One region of the Wukongibacter baidiensis genome, then DNA from elsewhere that is predicted to be linked to it. Evidence: a T-box and tRNA genes for the amino acid it is inferred to sense, from the RefSeq annotation. Region 1 holds a T-box; the other holds one or more tRNA genes.

Evidence for each region. The T-box of region 1 lies ahead of proS (proline--tRNA ligase). A T-box ahead of a tRNA ligase gene usually reads a tRNA of that ligase, here a tRNA-Pro.
Region 2: it has a tRNA-Pro gene. The T-box ahead of proS (proline--tRNA ligase) is inferred to sense a tRNA for this amino acid. The anticodon was not compared.

Annotation. Positions count from the first base shown of each region.
Region 1 covers NZ_CP138202.1:2,924,436-2,927,875, reverse strand. The annotation lists gene R9X47_RS13380 (MSEP-CTERM sorting domain-containing protein) at 1-812, shown strand, start outside; gene ispF (2-C-methyl-D-erythritol 2,4-cyclodiphosphate synthase) at 1,016-1,492, shown strand; T-box leader at 1,605-1,861, shown strand; gene proS (proline--tRNA ligase) at 1,947-3,392, shown strand.
Region 2 covers NZ_CP138202.1:578,672-582,111, reverse strand. The annotation lists gene R9X47_RS02885 (NAD(P)H-dependent glycerol-3-phosphate dehydrogenase) at 1-18, shown strand, start outside; gene spoIVA (stage IV sporulation protein A) at 187-1,665, shown strand; tRNA gene R9X47_RS02875 (tRNA-Pro) at 1,942-2,018, shown strand; gene R9X47_RS02870 (hypothetical protein) at 2,166-2,543, shown strand; gene R9X47_RS02865 (HlyD family efflux transporter periplasmic adaptor subunit) at 2,768-3,440, shown strand, end outside.

The DNA of each region.
Region 1 (3,440 bases):
AAATAGAGGATTCCACTAAAGAAATAATAGCCTTAAATTATCAGGAAAAGCGAAGCCCTCTAGATGATGAGTGGCAAAAGAAGTTTCAAAGCCTTAAGGTCCAGGGCGGATTATTTTTAGATTATACTATTAAGCGAATTCTATATGAAAATTACGTAGACAACAAAGAAGAATATCCTGTAATAATTCTAGCCACAAATGATTTTCACAATGCTGTTATTTCAAAGGATATAAAGGATTGGAAGTTTGTTTTGCCAGAGGGATTATATTGCTATCAGCTTGATAGAAGAGGTCAGTTGGTTAAGTATTCTCTAAAAACAGAAGCTGTACGAGAACCTGGAAAAATACTTAGTGGCTTTACCTATGATTCTGTTTTAAAGTTGAATCTTAATAAAAGAATTTATTATCTTGAAGATAGTGGAGAAGATAGTATTGTATTGCTTAACCATGATTTTACCTTACTAGAGAATAACCTGGGAGATTCGAAATGGCATGATGGGGTTCTATTAAAGGCAGCATATAACAGTAGTTTACTTCATCCAGAGAAATATTTTATAAACTCACTTTCCATGGTGAAAAACAGTATTGTTACGGAAGTAATGAGTCCCCTAACTTCATATATAGTCTTAGAGAACGAGGCTCAAGAGAAGGCTATGTTTGAGAAACAAAGAAAAATTCTAAGTACTAAGAAGGCCTTAGACATAGGTGATGTCACGGAGATGGATGAACCTCCTTTCATCCTTATACTGGGATTAATAATCCTGACTATGCTTATTATTAGAAGAAAGAGAATTATAAATAATATAAGTTAAGTGTAAGAATATCGCCATAGGATTTGATGTAAAAAAGCATGAATTATAGCGAAAATTTTTAAAAATATCAAGAGTTTATGGTAATAAATTTTGGTATAATATAGTCGAATCAAGAATTATTTTTTGGATTTCCCGGGAAATATGTAGAAATAGATTAGAGAATGATATTACTAAAGTTGATTTAAAACTGAAAGGATGATACAATGCGCGTAGGAATAGGATATGATGTACATAAATTGGTAGAGGATAGAAAACTTATTATTGGAGGAGTAGACATTCCCTATGAAAAGGGATTATTAGGACATTCAGATGCTGATGTTTTACTTCATGCTATTAAGGATGCCATGTTAGGTGCTGTGGCTCTAGGTGACATTGGTAAACATTTCCCTGATAGCGATGAGAGATATAAGGGGGCTTCAAGTATTAAACTTCTTATTGAAGTAAATAGTAAACTAAAAGAAAAGGGGTATAAAGTTAATAATATTGATGCAGTTATTATTGCTCAAAGACCTAAAATGGCTCCTCATATTCAAAGTATGAGAGCAAATATTGCAGATGCATTAAATATTAATATCGATGGGGTTAACGTTAAAGCTACAACTACTGAAGGGCTTGGATTTACAGGAACAGGAGAAGGAATTGCTTCACAGGCAATAGTAAGTGTTGACAAAATAAAATGATTTAAATATAATGTTATAAATAAGTGACTTAAAGGCAAAGAGATTTTGATGAAAATGTATAATAATTTATTACTTTAGTGTATAATATGAAAATACAATATAAAAATTAATACCATGAGCTATGAAGGGGAAAAGTAGAAATGATGATGCCTCTAGAGAGTGAAATCCACTGGCTGGAAGATTTCATAGGATATATGCTTTTTGAACCAACCCCAGAGCCTATGACGAAATAAGTATATCTAAGTCATACGGTTGCGAAACCGTTATCATCGTAAAAAGATAATTTGTTTAAGGTTCTAATTAATAATTTGAATTAGGACTGATAACAATTAATTAGAGTGGTACCGCGAAAAAACCTTCGTCTCTAAAGAATAGAGCGAGGGTTTTTCTTTTGCGTTAAAACTTTTAAAAATGAAACTCATAGTTAAATAATATATAAAAGGAGAGTGTTACAATGGGTAAGAAGGATAAAGATTTTGTAAAAGAAATTACTCCTATGGAAGTTGACTTCCCACAATGGTATACAGACGTTATCAGAAAAACAGATCTTGTGGACTATTCACCAGTAAAGGGTTTCATGGTAATAAAGCCTTATGGATATGCGCTTTGGGAAAATATTCAGAGCTTCTTAGACAAGAGGTTTAAGGATACTGGACATAAGAACTGTTATTTCCCACTACTTATTCCTGAAAGCTTATTACAAAAGGAAGCAGAGCACGTTGAAGGCTTTGCACCAGAGGTTGCATGGGTAACCCATGGTGGTAAAGAAGAACTTGCAGAAAGACTTTGTGTAAGACCTACGTCTGAAACTATTATTTGTGAAATGTATGCGAAGTGGTTAAAGTCTTATAGAGAACTACCATATCTATATAATCAATGGTGTAGTGTTGTAAGATGGGAAAAGAGCACGAGACCATTCCTTAGAACTTCTGAGTTCCTATGGCAAGAAGGACATACACTACACGAGACTGAAGAACAAGCACAAGAAGAAACAATTCAGATGCTGAATATATATAAGGAAATGGCAGAAAATTTACTAGCTATACCAGTTGTAGTTGGTAAGAAAAGTGAGAAAGAGAAGTTTGCTGGTGCCCATGCAACATATACAATGGAAGCATTGATGCATGATGGAAAGGCTCTTCAGGCGGGTACTTCTCATAACCTTGGGCAGCACTTCACAACTGCATTTGACATATCATTCTTAGATAGAAATGGAGATATGCAGAACCCTTATCACACTTCATGGGGAGTATCTACTAGACTTATCGGTGGTGTGATCATGGTACATGGAGACAATAGAGGTTTAGTATTACCTCCAGCTCTTGCTCCAACACAGGTAGTAATTATACCTATAGCTCAGCATAAAGAAGGCGTACTAGATAAGGCGTACGAGCTTAAAAAAGAGCTTGAAGGTGCAGGCTTAAGAGTTGACCTTGATGACAATGAAAACTACTCACCAGGTTGGAAGTTTAACGAATATGAAATGAAGGGTGTACCTGTTCGTATAGAAGTAGGTCCAAGAGATATTAAGAATAATCAAGTAATGGCAGCTAGAAGAGATACCCTTGAAAAGGAAGCTGTATCAATGGATGGATTAACTGAAACTATAGTAAAGCTTTTAGATACTATTCAAGGAGATATGCTTGAAAGGGCTAGAAAGCATAGAGATGAAAACACATATTATGTAGACAGCTTTGAAGACTTCAAGAAAAAGATGGTAGAAAAGCCTGGATTCGCAAAAGCTATGTGGTGTGGAGAAAGAGAATGTGAAGAGCATGTTAAGGCAGAGACGAGTGCAACAATAAGATGTATTCCATTCGAGCAGGAAGACCTTGGCGACAAATGTCACTTCTGTGGCAAGGAAGCAAAGCATATGGTTTATGTTGCAAAGGCTTACTAGGATTAAGTTTTAAAAACGAAATAGAGTGAGATATAAATGAGATAGATA
Region 2 (3,440 bases), 2.3 Mb from region 1:
TACGTAGATAAATGGTAAAGGTATATAAAAATTTAATTTATTACTGAAGCAAAAAAGATACTTGTTTAATAATAGGTATCTTTTTTTTGTACATGAAAGTCATATTTTGCAGAGAAAGACATATATTTATAATGTTAATAATAGTTGTATAAAAATGTATACAAACTATATGTTAGGAGGGATATGATGGAAGGTTTCGATATATATAATGATATATCAGAGAGAACGGATGGAGATATCTACATCGGCGTAGTTGGACCTGTAAGAACTGGAAAATCAACATTTATCAAAAGATTTATGGACTTATTAGTAATACCAAACATAGAAAACATTTATAGGAAAGAAAGAACTAAGGATGAACTACCTCAAAGTGGAACAGGAAAAACCATAATGACAACGGAACCCAAATTTGTACCAAATGAAGCTATAGAAATTGCATTAAAGGAAAATGCTAAGTTCAAAGTAAGAATGATAGACTGTGTAGGATATTTAGTTAGGGGCGCGCTAGGACACCAGGAGAATGGTGAACCGAGAATGGTAATGACACCATGGTTTGAAAGTGAAATACCATTTGAGGAAGCAGCGGAAATAGGCACTAAAAAGGTTATAACCGATCATTCAACGATTGGATTAATGATTACTACAGATGGCAGTATTACTGATATCACAAGGGATAGTTACATAGATGCTGAAGAAAGAGTAGTAAGAGAATTGAAGGAACTCAAAAAGCCATTTGTAATGCTGCTTAATTCTATTAACCCAGAGGCTAAAGAATCTGTAAAGCTCAGAGAAGAGTTAGAAGAAAAATATGGAGTTCCTGTAATTCCTCTAAACTGTGCTAGGATGGAAATTGAGGATATCAATACAGTACTTCAAAAAATTCTCTTTGAGTTCCCTGTTAAAGAGATAGGAATCAATTTACCGAAATGGATTGAAGGTTTAGATCCTAACCACTGGCTTAAAAATCAAATATTACTTACAATAAAGGATGCTATTGATGATACGAAGAAGATTAAGGATATAGATAATCTAACAGGCAAGTTTGATGAAGTAGAAGTATTAACTGGAGCAGAAATAAGTAATATTGACCTTGGTCAAGGTAAAGCAGATGTAAAAATGCATACTCAGGAAGGATTGTTCTACGATATTTTAGAAGAATTGACTGGGTATAAAATAGAGGGTGACCATCAGCTTCTTAGCCTAATGAAATCTTTCTCAAAGGCTAAGAGGGAGTATGACCGGGTTGAAGAAGCCCTTAAGAGTGCTAAGACCTTTGGCTATGGTGTTGTGCCACCGGTTCTTGATGAACTAGAACTAGATGAGCCTGAAATGTTCAAGCAAGGTGGTAGATTTGGTGTGAAAATCAAGGCTAATGCGCCATCATTACATCTAATAAGGGCAGATATTACTACAGAGGTTTCACCACTGGTAGGAACAGAAAAGCAGAGTGAAGACCTTCTAGGTTATTTAATGAAGGAATTTGAGGCTGATCCTAAGCAAATATGGGAAACAAATATGTATGGTAAATCTCTCGAAGATCTAGTAAAAGAACAACTTCAAACTAAGCTATTCATGATGCCTGACAATGTTAAAATGAAGCTGCAGAAGACACTTCAGAAAATTATTGACGAGGAAAGTAGAAACTTAATTTGCATTATCATTTAATGTTTTAATATAGAGGGATTAGCAATCCCTCTGAGGTTGTTAATAAACTCGAATTTCTTCGTTGTTGATGGGCCAAGAACCCTTACGTATGTCTATATACGCTGCGGTCTCTTGGTTTCAGCACGCCTCGAACTTCGAGCTTCTTAACAGCCTATCATCTTGTTAACTTTGTTAACAATCTGAGAGGGATTAGTAATCCCTCTATATTAACTTATGTATAACGAGCTCGCTTGATAAATATTGAAAATTGTGTATAATATTAATGTAAGGGGTTTTCTGGGTGTAGCGCAGCTTGGTAGCGCACCAGAATGGGGTTCTGGTGGTCGGAGGTTCAAATCCTCTCACCCAGACCATTTAAATGTCTTGGACTATGACTTGTTTCATAGCTTTTTCTTTTATTGAGATGATTTCAATAGAAAAATTTTGACTAAAAATGAAAGGTCTGAGTTTCTTTAAACATGAGGGAGCTGTTGATTCCTTTATTCAAAATAGGTGATTATATGATTTACATTGATTATTTGTTAAAATTCTCTATAGTTTTGTTGATTGTTTCTATATTCGGATACTTGTTATCCCTACTTAAGGAAAAGTATGACTTATTTAATAATAGGGTATCTTTTAAAAGCAAAAAGATAACTCAAACTCTATTAGATGAGTTGGACTTGAAAATATTTAAGTTGGGCAATATTAATCTTTCAATTGGGGATCAAATAAAAATCTATCTTAAAAACAGCAGATCTATAAAAGGAACTGTTTTAGGAGCTAAAAGAGAAGATAATACTCTTTGCATACTTACTCTAGAGGATAAGATAGTGGAATTAAATGTGAGCAAAATAAAAAGATTACGAATATTAAGCAGGTATGGAAAATTGTTTTAGACTACGTTAAGTAGTCTTTAGTTTTTTTTGAAGCTACTTCTCGAAGAGAAATCTGATCAAAGGGAAAAGATTCTATGCTTTTATGCTTCTATTAACACTTTGGTGATAACAGGACTAAATTACTATACAATTTTTATAAATAACTAGAGGAAAAACAACATATTTGAAGAATAAATATATAGTGGAGTTCATAACTAAGAAATCATTTATCTATAGGTGATAAAATGAAAAGAAGACAAAAATTATATAGAGTTTTATTTTTCTCAGTAATTGTGATTTTTTTTGCGTACAAGCTTATATATGGTGTATTCATAAGGCAGCCGGATACCCAAATAGTTGAATTTGGAGAACTAAGTACTGAAAGGAATTATCAGTGTGTAATCATCAGAAATGAGAGAGTAATCAAATCACCTAATGAAGGTATAATTAAGTATTATGCTGAAGAGGGAGAAAAGGTTGAGAAGAACTATAAGATTTCTGAAATTTATACCTCTGACGTAAGTGATGAGGACAGACAGAATTTAGTTGAATTAAATGACAGAATTGATGAGATACAGTCTAGTAAAGGTAATTTATTTAAAGTGGATATAGATAAACTAAACACTGAGATAAGTAGAATTGTAGAAGAGCTGAGAAGTGCTAGAATAAATGAAGATTTTGAGAAAATTAGACAATTGGAAAAAAGCTTAGAAAATAAGGTGGATAAGAAAAGAAGAGTTAGTGGAGACAAAAGCTTTTCAGGATCAAACTTGGAAAAGCTGCAAGGAGAAAAAGATATACTTGAAAGTAAAATAAAGAATTCTATCATTGAGATAAATAGTTCAGAATCAGGGATTGTCAGTTACTATATTGATGGGTTTGAAGAAATCCTGACACCTAATAATTTAGGGAATATAA